4 regions of the Paenarthrobacter sp. CC6 genome follow, and region 1 is predicted to be linked to each of the others. Evidence: riboswitches for the same ligand, from Rfam matches in the RefSeq annotation. Region 1 holds a riboswitch; each other region holds the start of a gene.
The links. A riboswitch is a leader RNA that binds a small molecule or an ion and turns the genes downstream of it on or off. The one in region 1 is predicted to bind S-adenosylmethionine.
Positions count from the first base shown of each region.

Region 1 (4,376 bases):
TTCCTCCCAGTTTGTCTCGGCGTTGCTGTTGGTAGGCGCCCGCTTCACCGAAGGCCTGCACTTGGAGCACGTGGGCAAACCCGTTCCAAGCCTGGACCACATCACCATGACCGTTGAGGTGCTTCGGAGCGTGGGCGTTACTGTCGATGACTCCGTACCCAACCACTGGCGCGTTTCGCCCGGCAGGATCAGTGCTTTCGACCAGCGGATCGAGCAGGATCTCTCAAACGCCGGCCCCTTCCTGGCCGCCGCCCTGGCAACGCACGGCACTGTCCGCATTCCCAACTGGCCCACCGGCACCACACAGGTGGGCGATCTCTGGCGGACCATCCTTGCTGCCATGGGCGCAAGCGTCACCCTTGACGGGGGAACACTGACGGTTACAGGCGGCAATGAGATCAAGGGTGCTGATTTCGACGAAACCAGCGAGCTCGCGCCGACTGTAGCCGCACTGTGCGCTCTGGCTACCGGCCCTTCGCGATTGACGGGCATCGCCCACCTCCGCGGCCACGAAACAGACCGCCTCGCTGCCTTGGTTGCCGAAATCAACCGCCTTGGTGGCGATGCGGAAGAAACTGCCGATGGCCTGGTAATTCGCCCAGCTTCCCTCCATGGCGGAGTGGTACACAGTTACGCAGACCACCGAATGGCCACTGCCGGCGCCATCCTGGGACTCGCCGTCGACGGCGTCCAGGTTGAAGACATCGCCACAACATCCAAGACGATGCCCGAGTTCCCGGAGATGTGGGCACGAATGCTTGACTCCGCCGGCACGAATGAGGCCGGCAACTGACCATGGGCCGCGACGCACGTTCCTGGGACGAATCCGATGTCCGGATCCGTCCCAACAAAAAAGGATCACGACCCCGGACCAAGGACCGTCCCAGCTACGATGACGCCGTGATCGGACGGATCATCACGGTGGACCGCGGGCGGTACCGGGCAATCGTTGACGAAGACTCCCCCAACGAACGCATCATCATCGCCGCACGCGCCCGCGAACTCCGGCGCAACCCTGTTGTGCCCGGTGACTTCGTGGCCCTTGTAGGCGACGTTTCCGGGTCTCCGGACACGCTGGCCCGGCTGGTCCGGGTGGAAGAACGCCGGACCCTCCTTCGCCGCAGCGCCGATGACACGGATCCGATCGAGCGGGTAGTCGTGGCCAACGCCGACCAGCTGGTGGTGGTTGTTGCAGCCGCGAATCCCGAACCGCGGACCGGGTTCATCGACCGCGCCCTTGTGGCGGCGTACGACGCCGGTATTGAGCCGTTGCTGCTGATCACCAAGGCCGACGTGAAGGATCCCACTGAACTGCTGGCCAACTACGTCAGCCTGGATTTCCCGGTGATTATCAGCCGGACAGCCGATTCTGAAGCCGGCGGCATTGATGCCCGATCCGATGATGGGCTGTCGGCCCGGTTGGACAGGGATGCTGTTTCCCGGCTCCGCGCACACCTCGGTGGCAAAGTGACCGTCATGCTGGGCCACTCCGGTGTGGGCAAGTCCACCATGGTCAACGCGTTGACGGGCGCCGAGCGGGCCACCGGCGGCGTGAATGCCGTCACCGGACGTGGCCGGCACACTTCGTCGTCGGCATTGGCGCTGAAGCTCGCGGATGCCCCCTCGGGCAGCTGGATCATTGACACCCCCGGTATCCGCTCCTTCGGCTTGGCCCACGTGGATCCGGACCGGATCCTGCATTCCTTCCCGGACCTCGAACCCGGCACCGAAGCATGCGAGCGGGGATGCAAGCACGACGCTACGGCAGTGAACTGCGGGCTGGACGCCTGGGTCAATGAAGGACATGCGGGCCCTTCAGGGGTGGCGCGCCTGGCGTCACTGCGTCGCCTGCTGGGCGCGGACCCGCGCCTGGAGGCCAAAGAAGCGAAAGAGCTCGGCACGGTTACTTGATGACACTGGAAAACTGAAGGTGCAGCGGTAACGTCCCCACCGCCGCCAGCATTTCAGGATAGTTTGGTGCCATGACCCAACCCGCTTCCACCTACAACGACGACCTGCGCCTGGCCCATGTCCTCGCCGATTCCGTCGACGCCCAAACCATGGATCGCTTCAAGGCCCTGGACCTGCAGATCGAAACCAAGCCGGACCTCACCCCTGTCACCGATGCCGACAAGGCTGCGGAGGAGGCTATCCGCGGTCAGTTGTCGCGCTCGCGTCCACGTGATGCAGTCCTGGGTGAAGAGTTCGGCAGCAGTGGCCACGGATCGCGGCGCTGGATCATCGATCCCATCGACGGAACAAAGAACTTTGTCCGCGGCGTTCCAGTATGGGCAACGCTGATCGCGCTCGTCGATGAAGGCGAGCCCGTCGTTGGTGTGGTCAGCGCTCCGGCGTTGGGCAAACGCTGGTGGGCAGCCAAGGACATGGGCGCCTACATGGGTCGGTCCCTCGCTTCAGCAACCCGCCTCAAGGTGTCCAACGTTTCACGCCTGGCCGACGCTTCCATGTCCTACTCCAGCCTGTCCGGCTGGAAGGAGCGGGGCAATCTGGACGAATTCATGGACCTCACGGAGGACGTCTGGCGCACACGTGCCTACGGTGACTTCTGGTCCTACTGCCTCGTGGCCGAGGGCGCGGTGGACATCGCCTGCGAACCGGAGCTGAACCTCTACGACATGGCGGCGCTCGTCCCCATCGTGACGGAGGCAGGCGGGCGCTTCACTTCCCTGGAAGGCGAAGACGGACCGTTCGGCGGCAACGCCCTGGCCACCAACTCCATCCTGCATTCGGAAGTCCTGAAGCGGCTGAACCCCGGACTGGACGACCTCCTGCAGCCCCAAGCCTGAGGCCGGCACTACTCCGGATTGCCGAATTTTCGACGGCGGACGCCCGCTTTTGTGCGCGTCCGCCGTTTTTTGTTCGCGGAAACTGGGATTTGGCATTCCGCGTAACAAAGCGCTTAACAAAACCCCACGGCTTTGGATCGTCCCCCGGACGTGCCTTAGCCTTTTTTACAGGTCACGAGTGCCAGCGCTAAACCCCGGTTTGCTGGCCGGCAACCCTCCATTCGCGGTGGGGTGCCCCGGGTGACGACCCGGCCGGTCCGGAACGGATGCGGCAAGCGCGGATCCCCCTGTGGGGGTCCCTCTTGAGTGAGGTCCCATGAGCACAGTCACGTTCAACGCAAACACCATCCCTTCCTTTGTTGACGAAGCCGCCCTCGAATCGGCAGCTGCGCGTCCCCTCGCCGCCGTCACGGGCGCGGAGCTTCAGGCGCCTCTGATCCAAGGTGGCCACGTCCGCTATGCCAACCTCGACTACGGTGCGTCAGCCCCTGCGCTGACGATTGTTTCCGCCTACCTCAACGAGGTCCTCCCGTACTACGCCAGCGTTCACCGCGGGGCAGGCTTCGCCTCGCAGATCAGCACCTCCGTCTACGAGAATTCCCGGAACATCGTCCGTGACTTCGTTGGCGGACGTGCCGACGATTCGGTGATCTTTACCCGGAACACCACGGACTCCTTGAACCTGCTGGCCGGCTGCCTCCCGCAGGTCGACGGCGGGTTTGCCGGCGAGGTCCTGTACTTGGACATTGAGCACCACGCAAACCTGCTCCCGTGGCAGGGCGTGCCGCACCGCAGCGTGGTTGCGGCGCCGACCCTGGCCGGAACGCTGGACAAGATCGAAGCCGAATTGGCCCTGGGCGGCGTCAGCCTGCTCGCCGTCACGGGCGCCTCGAACGTCACCGGAGAGATCCTGCCGATCGCCCGGCTTGCCGCGCTGGCCCACGAGTACGGCGCGAGGATCGTGGTGGATGCAGCCCAGCTCGCTCCGCACCGCCGCGTCAACATCGCAGAGGCTGACGTCGACTACATCGTCTTCTCAGGACACAAGCTCTATGCGCCGTTCGGCGCAGGAGTGGTAGTGGGCCGCCCGGACTGGCTCGACGCCGGGATCCCGCACCTGGCAGGTGGCGGCGCTGTCCGCGAAGCGCGCTTGGACTCGGTCAGCTGGGCCACGGGTCCGGCGCGGCACGAGGGCGGTTCCCCCAACGTCCTGGGCGCCGCGACGCTCGCCCGCGCCACGCAGGTGCTCGCCGGCCTCGACCAGGACGCCTGGCACGCACACGAAGCGGGCATCCGCAGCTACCTGGTTGAGGGCCTGGAAGCCATCGACGGCGTAACAGTCCACCGGATCTTCAGCGATTCCGAGGACACCATAGGCGTGGTCAACTTCTCCGTAGAAGGATTCGACGCCGGACTGGTCGCCGCATATCTGGCGGCCGAACACGGAGTGGGCCTCCGCGACGGACGTTTCTGCGCGCATCCGTTGCTCAAGCGGCTGGGACTGCCTTCGGGTTCCCTGCGCGCAAGCTTCGGCGTCGGCTCCCGGTTGGAGGACGCCACCAGGCTGCT
Region 1 is NZ_JARDAN010000008.1:161,347-165,722, forward strand. Features, by position in the region: gene aroA (3-phosphoshikimate 1-carboxyvinyltransferase) at 1-793, shown strand, start outside; gene rsgA (ribosome small subunit-dependent GTPase A) at 796-1,911, shown strand; gene hisN (histidinol-phosphatase) at 1,983-2,807, shown strand; SAM riboswitch class IV at 2,978-3,091, shown strand; gene PV760_RS09490 (aminotransferase class V-fold PLP-dependent enzyme) at 3,124-4,376, shown strand, end outside.

Region 2 (4,376 bases), on a different contig from region 1:
CGGACGGGCGGTGGGGCGCCGCCGTCGGCCGTATTCGCCAGCATAAGTCCAGTGTCCCCGTGAGTCCATGGCCTTCGTACCCAACGCCGGAAAGCTGCTAGATGTCCTTGCGGCAGGGGGCTGATGCCAGGAGATGGAGGCCGTTCAGGTCACCGGCGGCCAGACCGTCCGGTGCCCCGATTTCCGGGTACATGAGCTGGATCGGATCGTCCACATGGTCCAGTCCCATCACGTGTCCCAGCTCGTGCTGCATGACGGCAAGGACGTAGTCCGCACCGCCGGGATCGGCCAGAAGTTCCGCGATCTGGGGTGTGTCCAGCTCCAGGCTTCCGGTGATGTAGCTTTTGGGGCCCTTGTCCAGCGAATACATGGTGCTGCCGCCCGTGCCGATGACCTTCCCTTCAAGGGCCGGTGCCACTTCTGGTGTGGTCCACGAGATCAGCAGGGGAGCCCACCGGTCGCCGTAGCGGTTGGGTTGGTAGGGCTCGCGCCGGTCCGCGGGTTGTTCGTCGGTTGTTCCGTCGTTGACGAACCGGATGCCTGAGGCTGCAGAGATATTGGCAATGGCCGTCGCCAGGAGGGGGTCGGTTCCTTCGGGAGCGGAGGCGTTGTTCACCACGTAGTGCAGCGGCCGGCAAGGGGAATAGCCCACCGGGGTGCCGTCGTCGTTCATGGCCAGGAACTTGTACGAATCATTGGTGGTGCCCGGTGCCGTCGGCGAGGCCAGCGGGGCGTCAGCTTCCTCAAGTCCCGGCGGTGGTGCGTCCGGAATGCGGGCCGAGGTGGGCTGTATCTTCCCGGTTTGCGGGCCGCCCGGGACGCTGACGCCCGGGAACAGTGCCGTGATGCGGGGGTCGCCATTCAGGAACCAGGACACCAGCACAGCGACCGTCGCCGCAATGAATGCCATCAGCAGGCCGAGCAGAACGCGCTGGGTTGTTCCCGATCGCCGGTGCTTCGGCGCGTGCGTAGCTTCCCGCTCCCAGTCCACGGTTCTCCATTCCTCAGGCCCTTGGTCACGCGGGGCAGCGCGGAGGACGAACCAACATTACGGTCTGCCGGGGGAGCAGTCCAAACTCAGACGATCGCCGCGCCGAACAGCAAACCGAGACCGTAGGTGGCAGCAGCTGCTCCGAGCCCGATGGCCAGTTGCCGCAGGCCGCGGCTGAGCGGCGACGTACCGGACAGCAAACCCACGACGGCGCCTGTCGCCAGCAGCGCGATGCCCACCAGGACTCCGGCCACCAGGAGCGCGGCCATACCCGTCATCCCGAAAAGGAAGGGCAGGATCGGAACGATGGCTCCCGAGGCGAAGAAGCAGAAACTGGACAGCGCCGCGCCCCACGCCGAACCCACCGATTCATGCTCATCGGCCACCGGCTTCTCGGGCTGCAGGGAGAGGCTGGGATCGCAGTCGCAGCTGAACAATCCCATGCGCTCGGCTGCCCGGTGCTCGGCGGCTTCGCGGGTCATGCCGCGTGCCAGGTACACGAGGACCAGCTCGTTGTGGTCGATGTCCAGCGACGGGGCTGCGGTGAGGGTGGCCTGGGTGGGGAGGGTGGCATTGAGCAGTTCGCGTTGCGAGCGGACGGAGACGTATTCGCCGGCACCCATGGACAGTGCGCCGGCCAGGAGCCCTGCAACGCCGCTCATGAGGACGACGGAACTCGGTACACCCGTCGCGGCCATGCCCATGACCAGCGACAGGTTGCTCACCAAACCGTCGTTGGCGCCGAAAACTGCAGCACGGAAGGTACCCGAGAGCCGGTTGCGTCCACGGGTCGCCAGGCCCCGGACTACTTCCTCGTGGATTTGTTCATCGGCCACCATCGCGGGGGTGGCGGCCGGCTCGGTTCCGTAGGGGGAGCGGCCCTCTGCACGTTGCGCCAGGGCCAGGACGAAGACCGAACCGAAGTTGCGGGCCAGGAACCCCAAGAACTGGCTGCGGGCGGAAGCTGCCTTGGGCATGCCTGCGTGCTCACCCAGGAGTTTGAGCCAGTGCGCTTCATGCCGCCCTTCGGCTTCGGCCAGAGCCAGCAGGATCTGCCGTTCCTCGCCGTCGCGGCGCTGGGCGAGTTCGCGGTAGACCGCAGCCTCGGCGCGTTCATCGGCAAGGTACTGCCGCCACCGCCTGATGTCCGACGCAGTGGGTGCTGCCGGGTCTGCGGTGTGGTGGAGGGCTGCGGGTTCGATTGCGGGGTCCGGAGCGGGGCTCGACGAACTGTGGGATTCCTGGTGCATCTGCACTTTATCTCCTGTGCTGGGTGGGGTAGTTGCGGCCCCATTGCACGCCCCACACTACCGCTTATTTGCAGGGTTTTTTGGCTGGTATTCCTTAGCTGGAATGTTCGGTGCACCGTAATTTCCGGCTCTGCTTGACCCTCGCTTTGGCCGGTGCTCAGATGGAAGGACAGGGGCGGGGAGCCTCCCCGCACTCGGTTAGCGGGCTCTTACAGGCCCACGGGACGGAGGTTGCACCATGGACACCACCGAATCACACGCCAAGTACCCGGAACGCACCACCATCGAGTCGGACCCGGCCTACGACTACGCCGAAGACCAGGAAGTGGACGAGCCCTGGGTTGAGGAAGTGGACGCCCCCGAGGACGATGAACGGGTGGTGCCGATCGATGAGACCGAGGAATTCCGTGGGGAGGAAGAGGAAATCTAGTCCTCGTCCCGGCTGCCGAGGGCGAACAGGCGCGGCTGGCCATCCCGTTTTCCTGTCGCGGCCACAGTAACCGTCAGGGTCCGGGACGCCCCGCACCACGTTGAGGGCCGGACGGCCTGGGCCAGCGCTTTGGCGATCTGCTGCGGATGGGGATGCCGGAAGAACAGGGTTTCCTTCCTGGCCACTATGGTGACCGTGCCCAGGTAAAGGTCGACGGCGGGGATCACCGTGACGGTCCGGGCTTCGGTTTGGCCGGAGGTGCTGTGGGCGTGGCTGGTATCGCTCTGATACGGCAAGGTGCTGCTCCTGTGGAGAGTGCTCTTGCCCGCTCGGTTGTCTCAGGTCCGGGACGGGCCGCTTCCTCATCCGAACCACCCGTGAACATGGGGTTGGTGCATGGCCAGTCGGAGCTTGGCGCCACATCTCTTGAAGCTGGGACAACAGTACCGCACCTGAGGTTGTGAAGGCCTTATTGCCGGGGACAAAACGACGGCGGTGCTGCCCCCGTGAAGGGGGCGGCACCGCCGTCGGGTATTGCCTGGTTACTTGCTGCTGCCCACCGGGTGGACTTCCGGCGGCAGTTCCTCGGAGATGGCGCCGGCTACGCGCTTGTCCCAGGCCTCGCGGACGGCTGCGTCCGTGGGCGGAGTCAGCAGGGAGACCACGACGTAAACCACCAGAGAAGCACCGAGGCCCCAGTAGATGGGCTCGTTGGCGTAGACGCCGTCTTCGCTCGGGATGACACCAACCGCGTACATGATGAGCAGGGCCAGTGTCAGAACTGAGCCGACTGCCATGGACCATGCAGCCGCGATGCCCGTTCCGCGCTTCCAGACCAGGCCGCCGAGAATGGCGACCAGGAGTCCGCCTACCAGGATGTCGTAGGCGATGGTCAGGGCAACAACGACGTCCTGCGCTGCCATGGAAATCAGGACGGCAACGATGCCCAGGCCCAGGACCCAGTAGCGGTTAGCCTTGACGTCGTGCTCGGGGTTTTCCGTGTCGTCGGTGTTGATCGTCTTGCCGAACCAGCTGGCCACGAACGGGACAACGTCTGCGCGGGCCACCGTGGCGGCGGCGATCAGGGCGCCCGAAGCGGTTGACATCATCGCAGCCACAGCCGCGGCCATCACCAGTCCGCCGATGCCGACGGGCAGGATGTGGGTTGCCACCTCTGCGTAGACAACGTCCTTGCCGAGGTTGGCGACATCGATGTCCGGGAGGGCGACGCGGGCAGCCAGGCCGATCAGTGCGCCGGCGATGCCGTAGAGGATGCAGTAAACACCGGCGGTAGCTCCGCCCCAGCGTGCAACGGTGGCGGTCTTGGCGGTGAAGACGCGCTGCCAGATGTCCTGGCCGATCAGGAGGCCGAGGGTGTAGACCACGAAGTAAGTGATGATTGTCTGGACGCCGATGCCGTCGATCTGGAAGAAGCTGGCGTCCAGGCGCTCACGGATGCCGTCCATTCCGCCGGCTGCGTTCAGGACGAACGGCAGCATCAGGAAGAAAATGCCTACGGTCTTGATGAGGAACTGCACCTGGTCTGCCAAGGTGATGGACCACATGCCGCCGATGGTGGAGTAGACCAGCACGATGGCGCCGCCGACGGCGATTGCCAACCAGCGTTCCCAGTCGAAGAGCACCACGAAGATGGTGGCGTAGGCGCCGGTGGACGTGGCGCAGAGCATGAGGGTGTAGGCCAACA
Region 2 is NZ_JARDAN010000005.1:507,571-511,946, reverse strand. Features, by position in the region: gene PV760_RS04800 (matrixin family metalloprotease) at 98-991, opposite strand; gene PV760_RS04795 (VIT1/CCC1 transporter family protein) at 1,078-2,241, opposite strand; gene PV760_RS04790 (hypothetical protein) at 2,480-2,671, shown strand; gene PV760_RS04785 (hypothetical protein) at 2,668-2,967, opposite strand; SAM riboswitch class IV at 2,984-3,103, opposite strand; gene PV760_RS04780 (sodium:solute symporter family protein) at 3,214-4,376, opposite strand, start outside.
Region 2: another riboswitch for S-adenosylmethionine. It lies ahead of PV760_RS04785 (hypothetical protein); the one in region 1 lies ahead of PV760_RS09490 (aminotransferase class V-fold PLP-dependent enzyme).

Region 3 (4,376 bases), on a different contig from region 1:
GCATGTACAAGCGGACCGGGGTGGACGGGGAAACTGCCGCACACAGTGGGAGGATCCTTGCAGCAGCCGTGGCCGATGGTGCCCACAAGACCCGCGAAGAATTGGCTGATGTTCTGGGCCAGGCCGGCTTTCCCGGCAAGGGCCTGGGTTTCATCTACCACCTCATGCACGCCGAAATCAGCGGCATTCTGGTGAGCGGCGCTCCGGTTCGTTCGGCTGGCGGGGCCCTGAAGCAGACCTACGCTTTGTTCGACGAACGCGTCACCGCTCCTTTTTCCGGGCCGCTCAGCGGAGCGGAACGGGAACACGCGCTGGGGCAGATGGCCCTGCGGTATTTCAGCAGTCGCGGACCGGCTACCGTGAAGGACTGTTCGGCGTGGTCCGGGCTGACCATGAAAGACGTCACGTTGGGACTCAACGTCGCCGCGGAATTATCACCGGGAACGTTGGCCCGGGTCTCCTTCGATGACCTGGACTTTTACGTCGCCTCGGCTGACGCAGAAGCCCTGGAGACTCCTGCCGGTCCAGCGGCCGGTTCCGGGCTCCCCCGCGTCGACCTCATCCAATGCTTCGACGAATACGTGATGGGGTACTCGCAATCCCGCCACTACCTGGGCGGTACCGCACCGTACTTGCCTGAGGACAACGGCCCCATGCATGTAGTCCTCGTGGACGGCAGGCTGGCCGGATGGTGGCGGCACAGCTTCGCAGGGGGCATGTGCAGGCTCGAGGTCCGGATGGACAAGCCGACAACCAAGGAAGAGCAGATGGCCCTGGAAGCCGAAGCGGAACGCTACGGGATTTTCCTGGGGATGGAGGCCAAGCTGCTGTGATTGGCACAGGGCTAAGCTGGGGTTAAGACCTAGGAGGCCTGCACTGTGAACAATCTGATCTTCTGGATCATCGTCTGCTCGTGGCTGATTCCCATGGGAATCCGCATGTACAACCGGTCCAAGGCCCGCCGCCTGCAGAACGGGAATTTTCGTGGTCAGGATTATCCGCAACAGGGTTTCCCACCACAAAATTACCCGCCGCAGGACTACCCGCAACAGAACTACCCGGGCTACCCGCCAGGGCCGGCAGTCATCCGGCCTGCAGACGAGGCACCTCAGGTCGCGCCGCCGTCGAACGCCTCCTACCCAAGCGGTTCCTACCCAAGCGATTCCTACCGGGCCGGACAGCCCGCTCCCGCGCCGTTTCCCACTGCCGGTTCCGAGCCCCAGGGCTACCGCGCCCGCAAGCTGGCTGAACTGGATGCGAAGTTCACCAATGGCCAGATCGCCATGGAGGACTACATGAAACAGCGCGGCGAGATAATGAACGGCTAGGCACGTCCACAAACAGGCACCTCTTCGAACAGGTTGCCTGGTCTCAGGCGAAGAACGCCCCGCGAAGCTGCTCCGACAATTGGCCGATTTCCGTGAGGAAGCCATCGTGGCCGATCGGCGCCTGGATGGTGTGGACCGGAACATTCCCCGGCAGTGCTGCCGCCAGTTCCTTGGACTGGGCCGGGAAGTACAGCCGGTCCGTGTCCACAGCAGCAACAAAGAACTCGGCGGTGGCACGAGAAAGTGCTTCCTGCAGTGTGCCCCGTCCCCGCCTGATGTCGTGAGACATCAACGCTTCGGTGATGGCGATATAGCTGTTGGCATCGAACCGCCGCACAAGCTTTGTCCCCTGGTGGTCCAAGTAGCTTTCCACCTGGTAGCGACCACGCTCCCCCAGGACTGCTGCGGAGAGCGGCGTTTCCTGATGTTGGGCTTCCCTGCCGAAGCGGAGATCCAGTTCCAGGGCGGAACGGTACGTGATGTGCGCAATCCGGCGGGCCAGGGCAAGTCCGTGTTCCGGGGCCGGACCGCCGTAGTAGTCCCCATTGTTGAAGTGCGGGTCCTGCCGGATGGCCAGGGTTTGGGCCTGCGCAAAGGCAATCTGCTCGGCGGTGCTGTAGGCTCCCACCGAAATGACGGCGCAGCGGTTGACCCTCTCCGGAAACGTGACAGCCCATTCGAGGGCCCTGGCCCCACCCATCGAGCCGCCCAGGACCGCGTGCCAGGATTCAATCCCCAAGAGATCCGCCAAACGGGCCTCAGCAACCGTGCTGTCGCGAAGAGTAACCAGGGGGAACCGCGAACCCCACGGCTTGCCGTCCGGCGCATCGGAGGACGGGCCGGTGCTGCCATAGCAGCCACCCACGATATTGATGGAGACAACGAAGAACCTGTTGGTGTCGATGGTGGCGCCCGGACCCACCAACTGCTCCCACCACCCTTCCTCGTCCGTGGCTCCGCGGGCAACGTGGGTGCTGCCCGTCAGCGCATGCTGGATGAGCACGGCATTGGACGCGTCGGCGTTGAGTCGTCCCCAGGTTTCGTACGCCAACACGACGTTGGGGAGGTGACCGCCGGCTTCGAGCGCCAGCGGCCCTATGCCCGCGTACTTGACGGTTCCGTCTTCTTCTCCGGATTTGGGAAGTGCTGTAGCAGTGATGGTCATTCCTTTGACACCTAACTTCGCGCTTGCCCGTCGCCTTGCGTGCGAACAGGCCAGGTCTTCACCCGGGGCACCCCACCGCGGAAGGAGGGTTGCCGGCCAGCAAGCCGGGGCTATCTGCTGGCACTCATGACCTAATACGTAGAGTCTAGGAAAGACACCACCGTTATGGCGAAGAATGTGACACCAGTGTGACGTTCAAGGGCAGCTTCATTCACGAAAGAGCACTCCGGGGTGCCGTCCGGCGAATAATCGTCGATGTGGACGGCACCCCGGGTCCGTCAGCCAGGTGCGTCAGCTGCAGGCGTGGACTGCCCGTTCAGGCGCCCTTGGCCGCGCGGAAGCCGGCTTCGAGGTCGGCAATGATGTCATCGATGTGCTCAATGCCCACGGACAAGCGGACCAGGCCCGGGTTGACGCCGGCGGCTACCTGCTGCTCGACCGTCAGCTGGCTGTGCGTGGTCGACGCCGGGTGGATGACCAGGGAGCGGACGTCACCAATGTTGGCAACGTGGGAGTGCAGCTCCAGACCGTCCACGAAGCGCTTGCCGGCTTCTACGCCACCCTTGATGTTGAAGGCCACGATGGCGCCCGTGCCCTGGGGTCCGTACTTGCGGCCCCGCTCGTACCAGGGGCTGGACGGCAGGCCCGCATAGGCGACCGATTCGACGTCGTCATGCGCTTCCAGCCACTCGGCCACCTTGGTGGCGTTGGCGACGTGGCGCTCCACCCGCAGGCTCAAGGTTTCCAGGCCCTGCGCGATGAGGAACGCGTTGAACGGCGACACGGCCGAGCCGAGGTCGCGAAGGAGCTGGACACGGGCCTTCAGGATGTAGGAAAGGTTGGCTCCGAGCGCTCCGTCCTTGCCCAGGTCGCGGGCGTAAACCAAGCCGTTGTAACTGGGGTCCGGGGTGTTGAAGCCGGGGAACCGCTCCGGGTCTTTGCCGAAGTCGAAGTTGCCCGAGTCCACGATCACGCCTGCGATCGCCGAACCGTGTCCGCCGAGGTACTTGGTTGCGGAGTGGACCACAATGTCCGCGCCCCACTCGATGGGCCGGATGAGGAACGGCGTGGAGAGGGTGTTGTCGACGATGAGAGGCACGCCTGCCTCGTGCGCGATACCGGCGACGCCTTCGATATCCAGCACGTCCTGGCGTGGGTTCGAGACGACTTCACCAAAGAACAGCTTGGTGTTCGCCTGGACGGCCGCACGCCACTGCTCGAGGTTGTCCGGGTCCTCGACGAAAGTCACGGAGATGCCGAACTTCTTCAGCGTGTGGGCCAGCAGGTTGTACGTGCCGCCGTAGAGGCTGGGGCTCGCGACGACGTGGTCGCCGGCCTCGGCGATGTTCAGGATGGCAAAGGTCTCGGCTGCCTGGCCCGAACTGAGCAGCAGTGCACCCAGACCGCCTTCGAGGCTCGCGACGCGCTGTTCCACGGCGTCCTGCGTGGGGTTGCCGATCCGGGTGTAGATCGGAGCCAGTTCGGCCAGGGCAAAGCGGTTGGCCGCGCTTTCAGCACTCGGGAAAACGAACGACGTTGTCTGGTAGATCGGCAACGAACGCGCGCCCGTGGCGGCATCCGGCTCTTGGCCTGCGTGGATCTGGCGGGTTTCGAAAGACCATCCTTGGGACATGGAGTTCTCCTGTTCGTGGCGCGTGTGGTCGGCGGAATAGCTGTGGGAAGGAAGCTGCGGCCAGTCTAGGAAGTGTCCGGGTCCTTGGACAGCTTTGTGACGCCAGCAGAATATATGGGCTCTTTTGCGACCTTCCATGACGCCCGTCGCGAGATCCCACCTTAGTTAGGGTTGGCTTAGCTGAGACACCGATCACAAAGTGCCAAGATGAAGCCATGCGCATGGATCACGTCTCTTACGCCTGTGAACG
Region 3 is NZ_JARDAN010000005.1:50,047-54,422, forward strand. Features, by position in the region: gene PV760_RS02855 (winged helix DNA-binding domain-containing protein) at 1-833, shown strand, start outside; gene PV760_RS02860 (hypothetical protein) at 879-1,328, shown strand; gene metX (homoserine O-acetyltransferase MetX) at 1,372-2,493, opposite strand; SAM riboswitch class IV at 2,508-2,625, opposite strand; partial or broken gene PV760_RS02870 (bifunctional o-acetylhomoserine/o-acetylserine sulfhydrylase) at 2,810-4,147, opposite strand; gene PV760_RS02875 (VOC family protein) at 4,342-4,376, shown strand, end outside.
Region 3: another riboswitch for S-adenosylmethionine. It lies ahead of metX (homoserine O-acetyltransferase MetX); the one in region 1 lies ahead of PV760_RS09490 (aminotransferase class V-fold PLP-dependent enzyme).

Region 4 (4,376 bases), on a different contig from region 1:
AGGACCCGGTCCCGCTGCTGACCAGGGTGCGGCGGCCTTAGCCCTCGATGTCTCCGATGTTCTCGCTATCCCCGATGTCCCCGGGTTCCGGCCACGCCATCAGGTACGCTCCGACGGCTCCTTCGGTGAGGTAGAAAACCAGGGGCGGGATGTCCTTGGTGGTCGCCAGGACGGTCCCGGAAACCACGGCCATCCCTGCTGCCGTCATCCCCGCCCATCGTTTGGCGGGGGACTTCAGCAGGCTGCCGCCCAATGCAGCCAAGCCCAGCACATGCAGCCATGAGTAGGCGAGGAACGGTGCATTGGATCCCCGAAAATAAGCGAAACGCTCAAGGTCCGAGGCCCGCCGCGACAAGCTGTAGACGAAGAATGGTGCGCCCGCGAGCAGCGCTGTTGCTGCCGCGGACACCCACGCTTTGGAGGTCCCTGCCGGTTGTGCTTTCGAGAACGCCATGAAGCCCACCGGGACTGCGACGGTTCCTGCAGCGGCCGCGTGGTGGCCGATCACCCATCCGCGCTCGCTGGCAAGCAGCAAACGCAGGCGCTCTGCGGGGTCGTGCATGAGGTACACGCGGGATCCCGGTGAAATCCCGGCCAACCACACCACCGATCCCGCAACGATGACAGCCCCCGCCCGGCGGTATGGATGCCTCATGCCAGCAAGGTTAGACCTGTTTGAGGGCCTTCTCCAGATCCAGGATGAGATCGTCCACGTCCTCCAGCCCCACCGACAAGCGCACCACGCCATCGGACAGCCCGATCGCCGCCCGGCCCTCCGGACCCATGGCCCGGTGGGTGGTGGTGGCAGGGTGGGTGATCAGCGACTTGGAGTCACCAAGGTTGTTGGAGATGTCGATGACACGCAATCCATCAAGCAGCGCGAACGCGGCTTCTTTCGCGGAGCGGCCGGCGGACGGCGAGAGCTCGAACGTGAGCACTGTGCCGCCGGCTTTCATCTGCTTCGCGGCGAGCTCGTACTGCGGGTGCGACTTCAGCAAGGGGTACTTGACCCAGCTGATGGCGGGTTGCTGCTCCAACCATTCCGCGATCTTCAGGGCCGATGCCGAGCTGTGGTTGACTCGGAGCCCGATGGTTTCCAGGCCCTTGGTCAACACCCAGGCGTTGAAAGCCGAAAGCGATGGCCCCGTGTGGCGCATGAGCTGCTTCACCGGTCCATCGATGAACTCCTTGGTGCCCAGGATCGCGCCACCGAGGACGCGTCCCTGGCCGTCGATGTGCTTGGTGCCTGAGTACACAATCACGTCGGCGCCCAGCTCGCCACAGCGCTGCAGCAGGGGAGTGGCAAAGACGTTGTCGACGACGACAGTCGCCCCAGCGGCATGCGCCAGTTCGCTGACAGCCTGGATGTCCACGATTTCCTGCATCGGGTTGGACGGTGACTCGAAGAAGACGGCGGTGGTCGGCTCGGAGAGAGCCTCACGCCACTGGTCAAGGTCCGGTCCGTCCACAAACACCGTCTCCACGCCCCAGCGCGGAAGGATCTCGTTGAGGATCACGAAGCAGGAGCCGAAGAGGGAACGGGCAGCAACCACGCGGTCACCGGCAGCCAGCAGGGCACCCAGTGCGGTGAACACGGCGGACATGCCGGACGCCGTCGCGAAGCAAGCCTCGGTACCTTCGAGGAGGCGCAGCCGCTCCTGGAAGGTGGCCACGGACGGGTTGCCGTAGCGGGAGTAGACGAAGCGTTCGTCCTCGCCGGTGAAGGCGCGTTCTGCCGCGGCGGCGGATTCGTAAACGAAGCCGGAGTTCAGGAAGACGGGTTCGGCCGTTTCCTGGAAGTTGGTACGGTCAAGTCCACCGCGAACGGCCTGGGTGTCGGGGCTCCAGCCGGCGGCGTCAGGATTGAAAGTCACTTACTCGGTCCCCAGATTCGTTGGCAGGCCACGGTTCTTCCAACCATTGACGGTGCGTTCGCCGTAACGGTCGGGTTCGCCCTCAAAGCCTTCAAGGACGTTGTAGGCGGTGAAGCCTGCCTGCGTGGCGGCGATGGCGGCGGCGATGGAGCGCTGGCCGGAGCGGCAGATGAAGACGAGCTCCACGCCGTCGTCCTCGGGCGCCTGTTGTTGCAGGTCCTCGATGAAGCGGGAGTTCGGGATGCCGCCGGCGAGGTTCCACTGGATGAACAGGGGATCGTTCTCGGTGGCTTTCGTGTCGGGGATTCCGATGTGGGCCCATTCGCCCTCGGTGCGGACGTCCACCAGGATGGCGCCCTGTTCAAGCTTGGCCCACGCGTCTTGCGGGGTCAGGTCACCTGCGTAGCTCATGCGTGGCCCTCGAATGCTTCTTCGTCGTCGGTATCCAGTTCATCAACGGCGTTGGCGACTGCGGCATCGGCGCTGGCAATCGCGGCGGGCAGGACGACGGCCTGCGCGACGATCACGTCGGTTCCGTTGAACGTGGCGGCGGGGCTGCCGTGCAGTACGTACCCATCCGCCAGGGCGTTGGTGATCCGCTCACAAAAGTCGCGGGTATCCGGGCCTGTTATCAGGCGGTAAGAGAGTTTTTCTTCAGTGGGTTCAGGCATTGCTGGTGCTCCTCAGTCACGCTTGCAGTTCGAGTTGTCGATACGCCGAGTAGTCACCTGAGGCACCCCGCCGGAGAGAGGGTTGCCGACCAGCAAGTCAGGGCTTTGCGCTGGTTCTCATTACTCAAGAAAAACGTAGCATTCACGACGACGGCCCGCACGGCGGCCGTCGTCATGTTGCGTAACCGGACGGTACTGGAGTACGGGTCCAATTAAGACGTCCCGGGAGCATAATTGACGCAGTACGACCCCCTGTAACTTCGTATGAAATCAGGTCGCGGTGAACGGACAGAGCAGTTCTACACTCAAGCCCATGCTGCATTTTGGTTGGTTCGTGGGGCACGGTTTCGGGGTGCAGGGCTGGGGCACTCCGGGCTACAGCCTGGGGTACGACTGGAAGAAGCCCGCCCTGTACCAGGAGGCCGTGCGCGCGTTCGAGCTGTCCGGGCTGGACCTGTTCATCATCGAGGATTCCCTGACCGTCCCGGACACCTATGGCGGTACTGCCGAGGTTTCGCTGGCCCATGCTTCCTTTGCGCCGAAACACGATCCTTTGGCGTTGGTCCCGTACTTGCTTTCCGCCACGGAGCACCTGGGGATCGTTCCCACGGTCAGCGCTTCCTTCTACCCGCCCTTCACCGCGGCCCGGCTCCTCGCTACCCTGCAGCACTTCTCCGAGGGGCAGCTCGGATGGAATGTGGTCACCTCGGGCAGCGATCTCGCCGCGCAGAACTACGGCTTGGACCAGCAGATCGAACACGACCTCCGGTACGAAAAAGCGGAGGAATTCGTCGACGTCGTCAGGCGGCTTTGGCGAAGCTGGGAGGCCGACGCTGTACTTGAGGACGTTTCAGCCGGGGTGTTTGCGGACCATACCAAAGTGCATCCGATCAACCACGACGGGGACTTCTTCAAGGTCCGTGGGCCGCTGAACACGGCACCGTTGCCCGAGGAACCCGTGCTTGTCCAAGCGGGCGCCTCTCCCCGGGGCAAAGCGTTTGCCGGCGGTCACGCGGATGTGGCAATTGCGCTCGCCCGCGGCGTTGACGGTATGAAGGCCTACCGGGATTCGATCCGGGCCGAGGCGGCGAAAGCCGGCCGGAATCCCGACGACGTGAAGGTGCTTTTCGTGCTGAAGCCCACCGTGGTGGGTTCCACAGCCGAGGCCGAGGAGCTACGGGCGCAGCGCCGGGAATTGACGCAGCGTGACATCGACAGCCAGCTCAACTCCATCTCCTACCTGTCCGTGATCGACTTCAAAAAGTTCGACCTCGATGCCCCGCTTCCGGAGTTGAGCACCAACAGCAACCAGGGCACCTTGGAGCACTTCGCCAAGGCGGCCCCTCCCGGGTCCACTCTGCGTGAAATCCTGCAGGCACGCAGCGGTGGTGCCGGGGATTCGATCATCGGCACGGTGGGAGAAATTGCGGATTACCTGGAGGAGACCGGCGCGGCCGTAGGGGGCGACGGCTTCCTGTTCTCCGGCTTCGTTGATCCGGTGACAGTGCACGGTGTGCTGGACAAGCTGACCCCGGAACTCCGCCGCCGCGGCCTGTTGAGGAAGAGTTACGGCAACGGCGGATTCCGCCAAAACCTGCTGGATTTCTAATGGGCATTTTCACCATCGGGACGGGCCCCGTTTCCGCGTTGGCTGTGGCGGAAGCGGCTGCGGATCCGACGTTTCACGTGGAACTCAACCAAGATGCGTTGAATTTGATCGGACGGGGAAGGGAGATCGTCGAGGAGGCGGCCGCCTCCGGTCAACGGGTCTACGGCCTGAATACCCTTCTAGGGTCAGGCCGGGACACTGCTGTGGAGGAGAAGTCCCTCC
Region 4 is NZ_JARDAN010000007.1:294,787-299,162, reverse strand. Features, by position in the region: gene PV760_RS08285 (glutamate--cysteine ligase 2) at 1-41, shown strand, start outside; gene PV760_RS08280 (hypothetical protein) at 38-655, opposite strand; gene PV760_RS08275 (O-succinylhomoserine sulfhydrylase) at 666-1,874, opposite strand; gene PV760_RS08270 (rhodanese-like domain-containing protein) at 1,875-2,285, opposite strand; gene PV760_RS08265 (DUF1737 domain-containing protein) at 2,282-2,545, opposite strand; SAM riboswitch class IV at 2,559-2,670, opposite strand; gene PV760_RS08260 (NtaA/DmoA family FMN-dependent monooxygenase) at 2,826-4,154, shown strand; gene PV760_RS08255 (aromatic amino acid ammonia-lyase) at 4,154-4,376, shown strand, end outside.
Region 4: another riboswitch for S-adenosylmethionine. It lies ahead of PV760_RS08265 (DUF1737 domain-containing protein); the one in region 1 lies ahead of PV760_RS09490 (aminotransferase class V-fold PLP-dependent enzyme).